DNA from 2 places in the Paenibacillus diazotrophicus genome. Region 2 is predicted to be linked to the other one. Evidence: riboswitches for the same ligand, from Rfam matches in the RefSeq annotation. Region 2 holds a riboswitch; the other holds the start of a gene.
The links. Region 2 has a riboswitch for cyclic di-AMP ahead of ACAN54_RS06610 (APC family permease). Riboswitches for the same ligand answer to the same signal wherever they lie in the genome.
Positions count from the first base shown of each region.

Region 1: another riboswitch for cyclic di-AMP. It lies ahead of ACAN54_RS18535 (hypothetical protein); the one in region 2 lies ahead of ACAN54_RS06610 (APC family permease).

Region 1 is NZ_JBGJZN010000004.1:364,411-372,943, forward strand. It holds gene ACAN54_RS18495 (DUF420 domain-containing protein) at 1-402, shown strand, start outside; gene ACAN54_RS18500 (hypothetical protein) at 633-1,361, shown strand; gene ACAN54_RS18505 (GntR family transcriptional regulator) at 1,422-1,817, shown strand; gene ACAN54_RS18510 (ATP-binding cassette domain-containing protein) at 1,834-2,766, shown strand; gene ACAN54_RS18515 (ABC transporter ATP-binding protein) at 2,771-3,673, shown strand; gene ACAN54_RS18520 (ABC transporter permease) at 3,666-4,979, shown strand; gene ACAN54_RS18525 (hypothetical protein) at 5,014-5,211, shown strand; gene ACAN54_RS18530 (hypothetical protein) at 5,290-5,505, shown strand; gene ACAN54_RS18535 (hypothetical protein) at 5,584-6,027, opposite strand; cyclic di-AMP (ydaO/yuaA leader) riboswitch at 6,197-6,366, opposite strand; gene ACAN54_RS18540 (glutaredoxin family protein) at 6,673-6,912, opposite strand; gene ytxJ (bacillithiol system redox-active protein YtxJ) at 6,909-7,235, opposite strand; gene ACAN54_RS18550 (SDR family NAD(P)-dependent oxidoreductase) at 7,462-8,184, shown strand; gene ACAN54_RS18555 (ThuA domain-containing protein) at 8,219-8,533, shown strand, end outside.
Region 2 is NZ_JBGJZN010000001.1:1,452,899-1,461,431, forward strand. It holds gene ACAN54_RS06600 (DsbA family protein) at 1-590, shown strand, start outside; gene ACAN54_RS06605 (disulfide oxidoreductase) at 590-1,021, shown strand; cyclic di-AMP (ydaO/yuaA leader) riboswitch at 1,249-1,407, shown strand; gene ACAN54_RS06610 (APC family permease) at 1,534-3,351, shown strand; gene ACAN54_RS06615 (IS1595 family transposase) at 3,502-4,548, shown strand; gene ACAN54_RS06620 (VOC family protein) at 4,599-5,066, shown strand; gene ACAN54_RS06625 (histidine phosphatase family protein) at 5,120-5,839, shown strand; gene ACAN54_RS06630 (ABC transporter ATP-binding protein) at 5,990-6,796, shown strand; gene murB (UDP-N-acetylmuramate dehydrogenase) at 6,966-7,877, shown strand; gene ymzB (protein YmzB) at 7,943-8,278, opposite strand; gene ACAN54_RS06645 (ZIP family metal transporter) at 8,529-8,533, shown strand, end outside.

The DNA of each region.
Region 1 (8,533 bases), on a different contig from region 2:
GCGATTGGCTGGAGACTAATTATTAAAGGAAGACGCGAAGCGCACAAGAAGACGATGATTGCCGCCGCTGTCGCAGCAACGCTGTTTTTCATCGTATATATGTCAAGAACGGTATTTGTAGGCAATACTTCGTGGGGCGGTCCGGATAGTCTGTCGCTTTTGTATCACGTTTTTCTGATTTTTCATATTGTGCTCGCAACGGTGGCGGCTGTATTTGGGATTACCACGCTTACTCTGGGCTTCAAGGCTCAATATGCCAAGCACCGGAAATGGGGCAGAGTGACCGCGGTGATCTGGTTCATTACAGCCATTACAGGAGTAGCGGTATATGTGCTGCTGTACATATTTTATCCGGGCGGACATACGAGACCTGTCTGGGAAGCGATTTGGGGTTTTAATTGAAACAAGATATCGGCCTGTGCCGCTGCATCCTTCGTAAGGGTGCAGGGCACAGGCCTTTTTTTGCTATACACAGTCTCTGCGGAGAAAAAAGAAAGGATAATTTTGGGTTGACACTGGAAAATAGAGGGCATATACTGTGTATATAGATATACACAGTAAGCACACAATAAGCACACTCAAATGATGAGTGATGCACACCACGTTATAGACCATAAAGTGAGGTTGAAGAGATGACAACGATAAAAGATGCCTTAGTTATTGTCCGGGGGGATTTCCGGGCTGATAAGCTAAAGCTGCTGTGGACTCTGGTCTTCTCCATTGTATTTATGGGCTATATGTCCGTATTTGGCGGAATGATTCTGGATGATGTACTGAATTCGGGAGATGGGAAGGTGGTGGCTGATATCCTGCTGCTGACAATCACTCCAACGCTTGGCTTCACCTTCTCCCGCCGTACGATGAAGTATTTCAGTGAGGACTCGTATACCCGGATGCTCGCTTATATGCGGAGTCTCCCGGTCCCGGCTGCTGTGATTCTGTGTAAGAGGAAGCTGCATGCTGTGTTCTCGTTGTCACTGAACGGTATGCTCTTCTTCGGTCTCATTTATGCCACTAGCAGCCAGATTCGAAGCGAGCTGACTATAACCGCTTATCTCACCTTTGCACTCATTTGGACGGGGTTCGCGCTTTTGATGTCGGGACTGTACATTTTTATTGAATTGCTGGTTAGCGGTAAAATCTATTTCTTTCTACTCATGCTCATTACGTTGCTATCCATGGGTGTGGCTCTCCTGATCGGGGAATTCGGAGGGAACCTGTTCCTCTACACCTTACAATCTGCAGAGGATTGGGGTTTTGCCTCCCCGCTGATGTGGGCGACTTTGCTGCTGGGAACTGTATCTGTTCAGCTATTTTCCAAATGGACCTTATACCGGCTAAAGAGCCGTGATCTCGTATGAAGGGACTGAAGCACAAGGAGGATCTCCGGGTGGCCGGAGTGTGGAAAGCGGGTGTGAATCATGTGGATACCGATACAAATTAATGAGAATAGCGCGGAGCCGTTGTACCACCAGATCGAAACCCAGCTCAAATCACTGATTATCAGCGGAGTCATCACCGAGGGTACACTTCTTCCTTCGATCCGGGAATTTGCCGGTGATCTGAAATGCAGTGTAATCACCGTTCGCCGTGTCTACCAGGATCTGGAGAACGAGGGTCTGCTGCGGACCAGGCAGGGCACAGGTACCTTTGTCTCCCATGTGGGTGAAGGGGCGATGGAGGGATACAAGAAGGAGGCTATCCGTAAGTCGCTGGAAAGTGCTGTGGATGTCGGCCTGTCGGTGCAATGCTCTGAAGCGGAGCTAATGGAACTGTTCAGAGAAATTGTGAAGCATAAATATGGATCACAGGATTGAAAGGTGGGGTTGTTCAATGCTACAGCAGGCCATAGAGCTTCGTAATGTAAGCAAGAAGCGACGGAAGGGCAAGACGATTGGACCGCTTGATCTGAATCTCCCGCAAGGTTATATTACCGCACTGGTGGGCCAGAATGGATCCGGCAAAAGCACCCTGCTGCAAATGCTTCTGCAGCTGACATTCCCCGATGAGGGGGAGATTCGCTGGTTCGAGCAACCTTACGCGGACGGCCTGCCGCTTGCACTTCGCCAGCGCATGGCCTACGTGCCCGAAACCACGGAGGTGGAAGAGAGATATTGGACTGCCGGAGAGGCTGCTGAATTCCGCCGCCACTGGTATCCGGATTGGGACCAGGAGTATTTCGAGGAGCTGCTGGCGAAGTTAGAAGTACCGCTGGGTGCAAAGCTGGGTAAGATGTCCAAGGGAGAGCGCCGCAAGTTCGAAATTGCCGCTGCACTGGCACCCCGCCCGCAGTTGCTGCTGCTGGATGAGCCCTCTTCGGGGCTGGACCCTTTCGCCTGGAAGGTCATGATCGAGACGCTGCGCAAGTACATGGACGTTACCGGTGCTACCGTTGTGATCTCTACTCATATTGTGGAAGAAGTGCGGCGGCTTGCGGATTATATTGTGCTGATGCATCAAGGCAGCCTGCTCGGAATGGCTGAAAAGGACAGCTTGTTCGGCTCCTGGAGCGAAATTTGGGTTCAGGTGGAGACTGAAGAGGAACTGGCTGAGCTTGCGCAGGAGCTGCCGGGAGCACTGCACTTTGAAATGCAGACACCGGGTGTAGCATCACTTATTACCCCGCAAGTACAGCAAAATGAGAAACGCATCCAGGATTTGGGCGTAAAGGTTATCAAGAGCCGGATGCTTGAGCTGGATGAGATCTTAGGCTTATGGACACAGGGGCATCGCCCCGTTCTGATTGACCAGGAGAGAGGAGAATAGAAGAATGGAAGCTTTGATGCTGGAACAGGTAGTGAAGCAGTATGGAGAGAAGACCGCAGTAAACGGAATCAGCCTGAAGGTAGAGCAAGGCGAAATTTATGGACTGCTTGGTGCCAACGGTGCCGGCAAAACAACGACGATGCGCATGGTGCTTGGACTCATCTACCCCGATGATGGAAAGATCCTCTACAACGGTAAAACGTTCAGTGATGAGCTGCAGCATCTGATGGGATACCTCCCGGAGGAACGCGGACTCTACCCGAAGGTCAAAGTGAGTGATCAGATTATCTATCTGGCCCGGCTGCGCGGTATGTCGGCCAGTGATGCGGATAAGAGCCTCCGCTTCTGGCTGGACCGTTTCGAGGTTCCGGATTATTACAATAAGAAGATTGAAGAGCTCTCCAAGGGCAATCAGCAAAAAATGGGCTTTATCGCCGCAGTAGTCCACAAACCGCAAATTCTCGTCCTTGACGAAGCCTTCAGCGGTCTGGACCCTGTCAATGTAGAGCTGCTTAAGGATACCGTAAAAGAATTGCGTGACCAAGGTACGAGCATTCTGTTCTCCACCCACCGGATGGAGCATGTTGAGGAGCTGTGCCGAAATATCACGATTCTTGACCGCTCCAATACAGTAGTGCAAGGTGACATTCGTGAGATTAAGAAGGGGTACCCGCGCGAAGAGGTTGTCCTGCGGACGGTGGGAGAAGTGAACGGACTGGATGAGATTCCTGGGGTTAACGCAGTGCAGAAGCAGGAGCGGGGTTATGTGCTCTCCATCGGCGATATTGGTGCAGCACAGCGTATTCTCCAGCATGCGATGGCAGTAAGTGAAATTGAGCATTTTGAAATCAAGGAACCAACCTTGAACCAAATCTTTATCAGAGCGGTGGGTGAATCTCATGAATAAGATGGGGACAATTATCAGCTTTACGTTTAAGAACAAAGTCAGAACCAAATCCTTCATGATTACTACATTGATTCTGGTGCTCTTGCTCAGCATCGGTATGAACGTGCCATATCTCATCAAGGTATTCCAAGGGGATGATGGGGCCAAGAACACACAGATCGGTGTTGTGGCTGAACAGGGGAACCGTGCCGCTGAGCTCTTGCTGGCATATGCGCCGCCTGTGAATCCGGATGCGGATGCAGATAAAGATAAAGATAAGGACACCGTGGCTTTCACGGCCTTTACCTCGGCGGATGATGCTGCCCTGAAGAAGGGACTTGATGACAATACCATCGAAGGCTACCTTACCTTTGATGCCAAAGGCGGGGAAGGCGTGCCTCCAGTCACCTATCACAGCAAGGACGGGGAACTGGATGGAGATGTGCAGACTTACCTTCAGAGTGCACTGCAGCAGATCAATACACAGCTGATCGCCGGTGATAAGCTGACTCAGGAACAGGTAGCGGCGATGTTCGCGCCGGTGTCCATCGGCACCCAGCAGCTTAGTACGGATGGAACAGACGGTGGGGCGGCAGCAGATAAATCGAAGCCAGCTATCAATTATGTTATCGTCTATGTGCTGCTGATCCTCTTCTTTATGTCGATTACCATGACTGGAAATATGATTTCGGCAGAAGTAACCTCAGAGAAAAGCTCCCGCATCATGGAAATTCTGATTACCAGCGCTTCGCCGCTCACGCAAATGTTCGGCAAGGTGATCGGGATCTTCCTGGTCGGCCTGATGCAGATTGCCATTATCTCGGCAAGTATTGCCATCAATCTGATGCTTCCGCATAACGCCAGCATATTGACTGATTTTGACCTGGATCTTGGACAATTGAATTATGGCATCCTGGTATACGGTTTTATCCTGTATATTCTTGGATTCTTCCTGTATGCACTGATGTATGCTGCTGTAGGCTCCATTGTGAGCCGCACGGAGGATCTGGGCCAGGCCGTTATGCCGGTAATGATGTGTACCTTTTTGGCCTTCTACATTCCGTTGTTTAGCATCTCAGCTCCTAATACTATGCTTATCAAAGTGGCGAGCTTTGTGCCCATCACCTCACCGCTCAGCATGCTGCTGCGCATCGGTATAGGGGAAGTAGCGTTCTGGGAGATTGCCGTATCACTCATCATCTTGCTCGTGACCACCTTCGGACTGGGCTGGCTCGCCGCCAAGATCTACCGCACAGGCGTTCTGATGTACGGCAAACGCCCAAGCATCAAGGAGATCAGAAAAGCGATGAAGGCTTACAAGATTTGAGTGGAACCCACTAACTGTGTGAGGAGAGTTCAGGATGGACAAAAAGAAACAATCATTCGCGTTATTGATGTTTGCAGGTATGCTGCTCAATTCCGGAAGTTTGCTGATTTCTTCCGACGGATCGAATCTGCGCGATTTTGTACAGGGAGTAATGGCGGGAGCTGGGATAGCTATAATGCTGCTGTCCATCTGGACGTTTGCTAAGAACAAGGGCTTTAAAGACGCGAAATAAGCCAGACATCCGTTATCCGTTCATCTGGCGAAATCATGCTGTATAGTGTACCTTAGTAAGTAAGGAGTGGTAATGTTGATGAAAAAAAGACAAACGCCCTTACTGGTTGCGGCTTCGATTCTGCTGATTATCATCAGTAGTCTAATTCATTCAGAAGGCTCAACCTGGCTGGGTGCGCTGCAGACGTTATTGCTTGGTTTAGGATTATTAGGATGCTGCATGGCATTCCTGAGATTTGCCAAGGGCGGCAATGGTGCAAAAGACAAAAGAAGCAAAAAGGGCAAAAAAGAATAAGAACGAATCAGAAGCCGCGGCAGGTTGCCGCGGCTTTTTTGAATGATATCTATTCACTATGCTGCATGCTATTCGATCTTATCCGGCAGATAAATTTGATGTGGGCAGTGTAGCTTCATGTGCCGCCAGCAGTTCACGCATTTGCCGGAGCTGCGCCTTAAGCTCAGGCAGGCTCTTCATGAGGATCTCGCTGATCTCCGTCAAGGGGAGCCGCATGCCATACCGTAGCGCATGCACAACCTGATCCTCCCAGGGCAGGCAAGCTGCAAGGCAGGCTTTGCGGTCTTGTGCAATCCGGGAGCAATGCCGAATGCATGCGCGGTAGGCCAGAATGGAGAAGCTCTGCGGGCAGCAGCCTTTTCGCAGATAAGGCACATACAGCTCCGTGAAGCTCTTCACGGCAGCCGTCTCCGCTTCAGAACCCTGTCCCAGCAGCAGACTGCAGAGCGTAAGGATATTTTCGCTGTACTTTTCAACATATTCCGCAAATTCGGATGCGGAAGCCGCCGTGCGCGATTCCATTCCAGTTTCCTCCTCGGATTAGATACACCAGTTCGCCCAGCTTCCAGCCGCTCCCCCGGCGAAGCCCCGTTCCCCAAATATGTTGCGCAAAAAAGCCGCAGCAGAGGAGGACCTCTGCTGCGGCTTCCGTACAGGTTCAAATAAACCTGGCGCAAAAGCGTGGCGGATCAAGTTCTCTCTCTATACGCTTACGGGGTTAGCTGTCGGATTCGGGCGGTGAGAGTCGCCCTGCCTTGTGAGGCCGCATCTCTGCAGTCTCCTTTGGATTCACCCCATGTAGGCTTTTGGCCTGGTGGTTCCCCCGTTTCCCGTATGACGGGAATTCAGCGTTGATTGGTTTCCATGAATAAGTTCAAAACGAATCATACTCTTTCAGGAATATCTTTGTAAAAAGGAAAAAGGGAGTGGTTCCGTCAATTTCACATTGAAATCGGAAAGTTCAAAGGAAATAAACAGGTAAAACCATATATCTTGCCACTTATCGGCTCATTATCTCATTCGCACGCCAGTTTTTATATTTGGGGGATAATAAGGATTGGAATCGCTGATATGAATGCGTATTCATTCATGCACCAGACAAAAAGATATCCGGGAGACTACTCCTCCCGGATATCTTGCTGCTCTAATTAGCCCAATGAATCTGATCTATTTGGCTGCTGCAATAAGCTTGTTCAGCTCGGGCAGATTGAATCCTTTGACGACATGTGCTCCAGATACAGTAACAGGAACGCCCATGAAGCCCAGCTTCTCAACCTCTTCCTGATAAACGGTACTGGTCATTACATCCCGTACTTCAAAAGGAATGTCCTGCTCCTTCATCAGCTGCTTCACCTGATTGCAGTCACTGCAGTTGGCTGTAGAATAAATGATCACAGGCTGGCTCATTGGCTCACAGCTTCCTTGAGGGCATCGCGGGTGATTTTCCAGTGGGAGGTGTTCCAGCGGACCTCACCATCTTCCAGCAGGAAGATTTGCGGAGACTCATGCTTGATCCCGAAGTCTTCGGCAATCTGGTTGGAGACCGGGCGGTCTTCAATCACATGAACCACAGCAGCGGTAGTGCCGGAGCTCTGGACATAAGCCTGGAATTCTTCATTCGCCTTGGCGCTGATCGGGCAGGTGGTGCTGTGCTTGAAGAGCAGTTTTTTACCGGGCTGGGCAATGTATTCATGCAATTCATCAAGACTGTGGATTTGTTGTATAGACATTTAGGTCACGCTCCTGGCAGTTTATTTTGCTAACAATTCGGTTGCTAGCAATGATATTCCTGATTGTAACATAGTTCAAAATTAAATCAAAAAGAAGAATCAGCAGGCCCTGAATAGCCCGATAGTCCAACAGAGGACGTTGTAAAATGACAATTGTCATGCTAAGGTGGAAGGGAATTGGCGATTTCTGTATACTGATGTCAAATAAAAGGGAGTGACCCATTCCATGAAAAAGGTCGCTTGTGTTACCGGTGCTGACCGGGGACTCGGGTTTTTCCTTGTGCGCTGGCTGCTGGAGAATCACTATAAGGTGTTTGCAGGGAGGTACATGGAGGAGTCGGAAGCACTGGAAGCACTCGCAGTTAAGTACAAGGGGCAGTTAATTCTGGTTCCGATGGATGTCGGCAGCAGTGACAGTGTAAAGCGTGCAGCACGAACCATTGCAGGATGCACAGGGCATCTGGATATGATTATTAACAATGCTGGAATTATTGATCGTGCGGATGATGCCACCATGCTGGTAGACATGAATGACACCGCGATGGCACGCATTTATAATGTGAATACGCTTGGCGCTCTTAGGGTCAGCAATTCGCTGATGGGGCTCCTGCTGCAGGGCAAGCACAAACTGATTGTGAACATCTCCTCCGAAGCTGGCAGCATTGGCCGTAATCAGCGGATTAATATGTACGGTTATTGTATGTCCAAGGCGGCGCTTAATATGCAGTCTTCTCTGCTGCACAATCATTTGCGGGTCATGGGCGGTCAGGTGATGGTCTTCCATCCAGGCTGGCTCCAGTCCTGTATGAACTGTGACAAGAATAAGGCCGCTCCTGTTACCCCTGAAGAATCTGCCCGCAAAATCATGGGAATTGTGCAGGAGCATAAGGCGCATATGGGCATGGAACCGGCTTTTCTTGATCAGGACGGCAATCCCTGGCCCTGGTAGGAACAACTTGCTAAGAGAAAGGCGTGGATGACAAATGACAGAATGGAAGGCACTTGCACTGGGAAGTTATTCAGCGGTTAAATATCATCCATTCTCCGGCGTTGACCGTGTATTTGAGGAGCTGTTTGCCGGAAAGCTGGAGGTGAAATCTACGGAAGATTATTCATTGCTGAATTCGGTCAGCCTATCAGATTACAAGCTTGTGATAGCGTATATAGAATTTTCTGACGACAAAATAGCTCCTGAACAAAGCGGGGCTTTGCTCTCCTACGTAGCAAACGGCGGCGGACTGCTGGTGGTGCATAACGGGATTTCACTGCAGCGTAACCAGGAGCTGGGTGTGATGCTG
Region 2 (8,533 bases):
ACTCTTCTTCCAATGCAGGTTCAGGCGAAGCGGTTCAATTCAATTACAGTGAGCTTCCAAGACTGGGCAAAGCGGATGCACCGGTTAAAATCGTCGAATTCGGTGATTTCAAATGCCCGGCGTGTGCCAATTTTGCAGGTGTCATCAAGCCACAGCTGGCCCAGGAATATGTGAATCAGAATAAAGCAGCTATTTACTTCGTAAATATGGCCTTTATCGGTCCGGATTCTGAAACGGCCTCTCTGGCAGCCCTCTCGGTATACCATCAGAATAGTGATGCTTTCTGGAAGTATTACGATGCAATTTATGCGAATCAAGGGGATGAAAATGCTGAATGGGCTACACAGGATTTTCTGGTGAATCTGGCAGAGAAGGAAAAGCTGCCCATTGATTTAGATCTGTTGCGCAAGGATATCAAGGAACGGACCTATGAAAGTGAACTGCAAAAGGATATTACTCTTGCCAAGGATACCGGAGTCACCTCCACACCTACTGTATTTATTAATGGATACAAAGTAGAGGAGCCATTCAATATGGAAGCCATAGATGCACAGATGAAGTCTGCTTCCGAAGCAGTGAGCGCCGAGTGATGAAGTTCTCTACGTTCTGCAGGCGCCACTGTCTCTATCTGGCCTGGTTCGTGTCCGTTATTGCGGTAGCGGGAAGCTTGTATCTTAGCGAGGTCCTAAAGTACGAGCCATGTAAGCTGTGCTGGTTCCAGCGTATATTTATGTACCCGCAGCTCATCCTGCTGGGCATTGCCACATACCGGAATGACAAAAAGATAATTCCTTATGTGCTTCCTTTAAGTCTAATTGGGGGTAGCATAAGTGTTTATCATTATGCCGAGCAGAAGATTCCTGCACTCAGCAAGGTGCTCCCATGTACGATTGGCGTACCCTGTAATAAAGATTATCTTAATTTTTTCGGGTTCATTACGATCCCTTTGCTTGCCCTGATCGCATTTGCTCTAATCACGATTTTGCTCTGGACCGGGCGTAAAGAGGACACCGTAGACTAGACAGAGCCACAGCAGAATATAGAGGGCAATCATTCCTGAAATTTCTGACACAAATATAGATAAAAATCATGAAAAAACCCGGTATGAAGGGATATTCGCAGAGAATGAAAGATCGCTATATCCCTCATCTTTGTTTTGCGTAAATTGGATGTTTTTTCATTCTTTTTTCATTTTTTTCACCGCTTTACGGAAGAGGCATTGTAGACTATCATTAGACCTTGTGAGAAGTTGAATATGCGCTGAATTTTCTGTAAGGAAAAACGGGGGAACCAACATTGGCCAAGCGCCAAAGGGGTGAATCGGGAACGGTCCGCAAGGGCTATAACCGTAGGGCTACCACAGCCCGAATCCGCCAGCTAACCTCGTAAGCAACGGTGGGATAATGACGATGCGTAAGCATGCGGATCATTTCCGTATGCTTATTTTTGTGCCTGCATTTATGAAATCCACCAATGAAAACAGCGCACGGTATTACCGTTTCAACGTAAGCAAAGAGAGGAACTGTTACTACAATGGTAAGCAAGGTAAAACGACTATTGATCGGGCGTCCGATGAAGTCGAACGAACTCGATCATGAAAAGTTATCCAAGGTGAAAGCACTGGCTGTCCTGTCTTCTGATGCGCTCTCGTCTGTAGCCTACGGAACGGAACAAATCCTGATTGTGCTGGTAGCCGCAGGCTTCACAGCTATCTGGTACTCATTGCCAATTGCATTAGCCGTATTGGGCTTGCTGGCTATTTTGATTTTATCCTATCGCCAGACTATTTTTGCTTATCCGCAAGGCGGAGGCGCGTATATCGTTGCCAAGAGCAACCTCGGGGTTCCTACTGGACTCTTAGCAGGCGGATCGCTTCTGGTCGACTATATTTTGACCGTTGCGGTTAGTGCGTCGGCAGGGACGGATGCGATCACATCCGCTTTTCCTAATCTTCATAATCATAGTGTTCTAATCGCCGTAACCGTTATTCTGCTCTTGACCCTTGTCAACCTACGAGGCGTTACGGAATCTGCATCGTTCATTGCTATTCCTGTGTATCTGTTCGTAGTATCGATCTTCGTGTTGATCATTGCGGGAATATTCAAATATGCAACCGGCGGAGCCCATGCCAATGTTCCAGAAATCGGGGCTGCTGTATCGAATGTCAGTTTGTTTTTACTGCTTAAAGCCTTCAGCTCCGGCTGTTCGGCCCTTACAGGAGTAGAGGCGGTATCGAACGCAATTCCAAACTTCAAGGCACCTGCTGAGAGAAATGCGGCCAAAACCTTGATGATGATGGGAATTATCCTTGGAAGTATGTTTACAGGAATCACGCTGCTCGCCTACTGGTACGGAATTACACCGGATACCAAAGCTACAGTTGTATCCCAAATTGCTGAATCTACTTTTGGACGCGGTGGTTTGTACTTCTTCATTCAAGGGATTACTGCTGTAATTCTCTTCCTTGCAGCCAATACGGCTTACTCAGCTTTCCCGCTGCTGGCGTTTATGTTTGCCAAAGATAAATATCTGCCCCATGCCTTTATGGTCCGAGGCGACCGTTTGGGCTTCTCTAACGGCATTATCTTCTTGGGTGTATTATCAGCCCTGCTTGTCGCTGCTTTTCATGGAAATACAGAAAGTCTGATTCCTTTGTATGCAGTGGGTGTATTCATTCCTTTTACCCTGTCCCAGCTTGGTATGATGGTGCACTGGTATAAATCCAAACCTAAAGGCTGGCAAAATAAATTTGCTGTGAATACGGTGGGGATGCTTACTACCCTGACCATTACTCTGATCTTTATCATCACGAAGTTCTCGAGTGTATGGATGGCCTTTATCTTCCTGCCGGTTGTAATGTTCGTGTTCCACCGGATTCACCGCCATTATCTCAATACAGCAGATCAGCTGCGTATTTGTCCGGAAACGGATAAACCTTGTATCAAAGGAAGCACCGTAGTTGTTCCTGTCGCAGGTGTAACCCGTGCAGTTCTGCATTCCATCAGCTATGCCAAGTCCTTAACGGATAATGTGGTAGCCGTGTATGTTGGATTTGATGAAGAAGAAATTAACAAAATGGAACAGAAGTGGGAGGAATGGAATCCGGGAGTGCGCTTAATTGTACTACGTTCCCGGTATCGCAGCATTCTTCGTCCGCTTGTCAAGTTCATTGATACAGTGGAGTGGAAGACCGCTTCTACCGACCATATCACGGTACTCATTCCGCAGTTTATTACGAAGCATTGGTGGCAGGCGATCCTGCATAACCAGACCAGCTTGTTCATCCGCTCTTATCTGATGAATCAAAAAGATATCATCGTAGCGACAGTGCCTTATCATTTGCATAAATAAATAGATGTATTACATTAACAGGGCTGTTTCCGGATACTTCGGGAGCGGCTCTTTTGTATTGGCTATGTTAAACCTTATTGTTGATATTTGATTATTACGAACAAACGTTCTATAATAAAGGTAATATCATTTTTCGGAGATGATTTACCTATGGATTTAAAGGAACTGAAGAAGCTTGCCGATACTTTGGACGATAGCAGCAAGCGGGAGCTTATCTATTTCTTGCAGTCCCAAACCAAGGGCATGTTGGCTCCTGTAAGAGCAATTGATGAGATACAAGAGCAGAAGCACAAAGATGGGCTTGTTTGCCCGCATTGCAAAAGCCATTCCGTTGTTCGGTTCGGCAAGTACCTAGTAAAAACACGTGCTGGAGAGGTCAAACGTCAGCGTTACCGTTGTAAGTCCTGTCGCCAAACGTTCAATGACCTTACGAACACCCCTTTGCAACGAACGAGGCGACCTCATATGTGGGTTCGTTTTATTGAATGCATGATTGAGGGCTTTTCTCTTAGAAAATGTGCAAAGCAGTTAACCGATGAAGTCACACATGTCACCTTGTTTTACTGGCGACATAAGATTCTCGCCGCTCTTAAGCAAATACCAACTGAAGCGTTCCAAGGTATCGTCGAAATGGACGAAACCTATTTTCTATTCTCTGAAAAAGGCAAGCAGAATATCGTTGGACGTAAGCCTCGAAAACGTGGCGGCAAATCCAAATATCGTGGCATAAGCAACGACCAGGTTTGTGTCCTTGTAGCCCGTGACCGTCAAAAGATGACCTACTCTGGCGTTCTTGGACGTGGGCGTATTAAGACAACGAAGTTGGATGAAGCGATTGGCGAACATCTATCCGACTCAAATGTTCTTTGTACCGATTCGTGGAGAGCGTTCAGTTCGTACGCAAATACTAAAGGCTTAGCTCATTACCGTTTCAAGTCCGATGGTAAACAGCGTGTGAAGGGCGTGTACCATATCCAAAACGTAAATAGCTATCACAGTCGCTTAAAGAAATGGATGGACCGATTTAATGGTGTTGCAACGAAATATTTGCATAATTATCTGGCGTGGTTTCGATATATAGACAGCAAGGAATATGAGAATACCTCATCGAATAAGAAAAATATGCTGGTCAAATCATGCCTATTTACGGTGACAGAAACGAACAACAAACTTCGACTGTCGGCTTTATCTTGCTGAATAAACTGACGATGCTTGTGAAATTTATAATAACAAAAGGTGTGTGTGAAATGATAAAAGGAATATATGAGGCACATTTACCAGTAAGAAATTTAGAAGTTTCGATAGAATTTTATAAGAAATTGGGTTTGGGTTTTGCTTGGCGAGATGATGACACTGCTTTCTTTTGGATAGAAGAGGGAAAAAGTTGGTTGGGTTTATGGCAAGGAGATGAGTATAAGACCCCTTACCATCCTTCATTACGACATATTGCTTTTCGAGTATCATATGAAGATTTGAAAAAGTCTTTAAAATGGTTAGAATCAATTCAAGTTGAAGCTGTACCATTTGGCAGAAGAACATCTATTGAGCCATTTATTCGTCCGAATCAAGGTAACGCTTCCGTTTATTTTAATGACCCAGACGGTAATAGTTTAGAATTAATATGTTATGTTCCAGTTTCAGATGACTTAAAACATATTACTGATAAGTTGTCTTTTGAGGAATGGGAAAAACTTATGGATAGTCATGTAAAATAAAATTGAACCACCTTCTCTAAGGAAGGTGGTTCAATTTTAACCCAAAATCAACATTGAAATTTAACATAGCCTTTGTATTAAGAAGAAAAGGTGAAAGTGAATTTTATATTAATATGGTATTATTATGCCTATCCGAAATAATAGAAGGGGAGATGCAAATGGCCATTTATTTCATAAGACATGGAATTGATGATGAAGGATTTCGTGGAGGGTGGAGTCAAAGAGGACTCGTTGTTGAGGGATATCGGCAATCGGAGAAGCTGGGGCTTTACCTTAAGGAAAACCAATCGTCCTTTAATATACATCGTATCCTAAGCAGCGATTTGCAACGGGCATTAGATACAGCAAATGAGATCTCCAGAGCACTAGGATTTCGAGTTGAAAGCAGCGAAGATTGGAGAGAAACGAACAATGGGGTTATTGCAGGCATGCCCAATGAAATTGTGGATGAACGATACCCTAATCTGTACTTCTCGGGTTTACGGATGGATGAACGTTATCCTGGCGGAGAAAGTCCCATTGAATTTTTTACACGTATAAAAGAAACATTTACCCTACTATGTGAAGAACAAGTGCGAAACCATCCTGTTGAAAATGTAATCGTTGTTACGCATGGTGGAGTCATTAATATAATCTATCATATTTTGAGAGGATTGGAATGGACTAACAAGACCCGAAAAGCATTTTCGGCTTCTTACACAAGTATACATAAAATAGAGTATTGTGAAGGAGAGTGGAGAATTTCACTGGAAAACCTTACACAGCATCTGTGAAGATAAACAGTTGCGTGTAAAAACTAAATATTTATGTTGACATAGATAATGAGAATCAATATCATTTAATGGAGTGAGACGTAACAGACAATTCTTTGACCAGATCGGATATTACATATAGGATTCTATTGATGTATAGGAGTGAAGAGGATGCCGGAACGTTTGAACACAGAGCAGTTAAGTATTGGATATGCGGAGGCATTGATTGTCAAAGGACTGAACCTGTCTCTTCCAACAGGGAAAATCACAGCCCTGGTAGGGGCGAACGGTTCCGGGAAATCTACCATTCTCAAGACAATGGCGCGTATCATGAAGCCTAAGAGCGGCAGTGTGATGCTGGACGGTAAGTCGATCCATAATCTGTCGACCAAAGAAGTAGCCCGGCAGCTGGCGATCCTGCCGCAGAACCCCACTGCACCGGATGGACTTACTGTATCAGAACTGGTAAGTTATGGCCGCTATCCGCATCAAAAGGGCTTTGGTACGCTTACTCCGGAAGATCATAGTATTATTGCAAATGCGATCTCAGTGACGGGTATGGAAGAGTTCCACGACCGTCCCATTGACCGTCTATCCGGAGGGCAACGTCAGCGGGCCTGGATTGCGATGGCACTGGCCCAGCAGACGGATATTCTGTTTCTGGATGAACCGACAACTTTTCTGGATATGGCACACCAGCTGGAGGTTCTCCATCTGCTGCAGAAGCTGAATCAGGAAAAAGGCCGTACCATTATTATGGTAGTGCATGATTTGAATCATGCTTCCCGTTATGCTCAGCATATGGTAGCGATCAAATCCGGACATGTGATCAGTGAAGGCCCTCCGGCTGAAGTAATGACACCTGATGTGCTGCGGGAAGTATTTGGTATTGAAGCGGATATTGTACGTGATCCGCGGACCGGTGTGCCTCTCTGTCTGCCTTATGAACTGGCGGCATTCAGTGCAGTTGGGGTGTAATAGGTTATAAATGTGAAATGTGACTCATAATGATAATATATGCAGTTGGCAACAGGCTCCCGTCATTGACAAGGGAGCCTGTTCGTTGTTAAAGTTGTGGTTGCCCTAGTTAACGATTATACAGTGAATCAAGGAATATTATTTTTATGGAGTCGAAGGAGCACTGAACATGAATATCAGCAAAATATATGAGGATCTGCAGCAGCTGGTTCCGACTGGAGTGGTCAAGCGCGGGGAGGCGCTGCAAGGTTATGTATTTACGCGTATCGGCGGGCAGGCCGACATTCTTACGATACCTGCGACATATGAGGAACTTCAGTCCATTGTTACATATGCCCGTGTAAACGACATTCCATTGACCGTTCTGGGGAACGGCTCGAATGTCATTATCCGTGACGGAGGGATTCGCGGGATTGTCCTGCAGACTGCAGACTTAACCGATATGGGAATAAGGGATAATTTGCTTTACGCCCAGTGTGGTGCAAAGATTATCGATGTTTCCCGATTTGCTTTGGAGAAAAGTCTTGCAGGACTTGAGTTCGCCTGCGGAATTCCGGGAACTGTAGGTGGAGCGCTGTATATGAATGCTGGCGCATACGGCGGAGAGGTCAAAGATGTGCTGCATAGTGCACTTGCTATCAGTAAAGCAGGGCGGCTAGTGACTCTTCAAGGGGATGAGCTGGAATGGGGATACCGTAAAAGTGTCTTCGCCAGTGGCGAATTCATTGTATTGGAGGCCCGGTTTGCTTTGCAACCAGGTGATCCTGCGAATATCAAAGCGGTCATGGACGATTTGACCTGCCAACGCGAATCCAAGCAGCCATTGGAGTATCCCTCCTGCGGAAGCGTCTTTAAGCGTCCCCCCGGGAGATTTGCCGGGCAGTTGATTCAGGAGAGCGGGCTTCAGGGAACAAGAATCGGCGGAGCTGAAGTTTCACTTAAGCATGCGGGATTCATTGTTAATACCAATCAAGCAACGGCCAAGGATTATATAGGGTTGATTCACCATGTTCAGTCTACAGTCAAGGATAAGTTCGGAGTAGAGTTAGAGACAGAGGTAGAGATTATCGGAGAAGAATAATTAACATATCACAGGACGCAGTCAATTGGATGCGTCCTGTTTTGTTATTTTATAGTGGGCAGTATTCAGCTTTTGGAGATGGAATATTTGGCTCTGTCCGTCCGAAGTTCAACCCGCTCGTCATTAACTTCATCCAGTTGAAGCCCGCTGACAGCAATCTCGTAATTCAACTGGGGCAGGGGGACAAGCTCGCCGTCCCGGTTAATAGTGTTGCCAGTGCCTCGCAGAATCAGAGCACTATCCAGATATTCATCAATGACATCTTCGGCATCCCGATAATCCACGGTTTCCAGATTGAAGTGGACGGTGTCCAGATCCTTCATCTCTTGCTTGTCAATAACCAGAGTTTCGCCCCCTTGGGCGGTCAGCCAATCCATTAATTTCTGTACACTTTGATCCATCAGTTGATCCCATCCTTATCAAGGAGATTATAGAAGTTAAGTTACCCTTTTCTTCGAAATTGAATCCATGCTTCTGTGAATGCATTAGACAGGTGAAGGTGAAAGATGAATTAAGTGAATTAAAGATTAATGAAGTTAACAAAAACTCATTCAGACCTGCAGCTGATTGTAATTTCCTTTTCGAGTGTAAACTACTATCAGGCACTTCTATTTTATACTTAAACTACATTGGCCAAGGAAGGTGAACCTATTGTG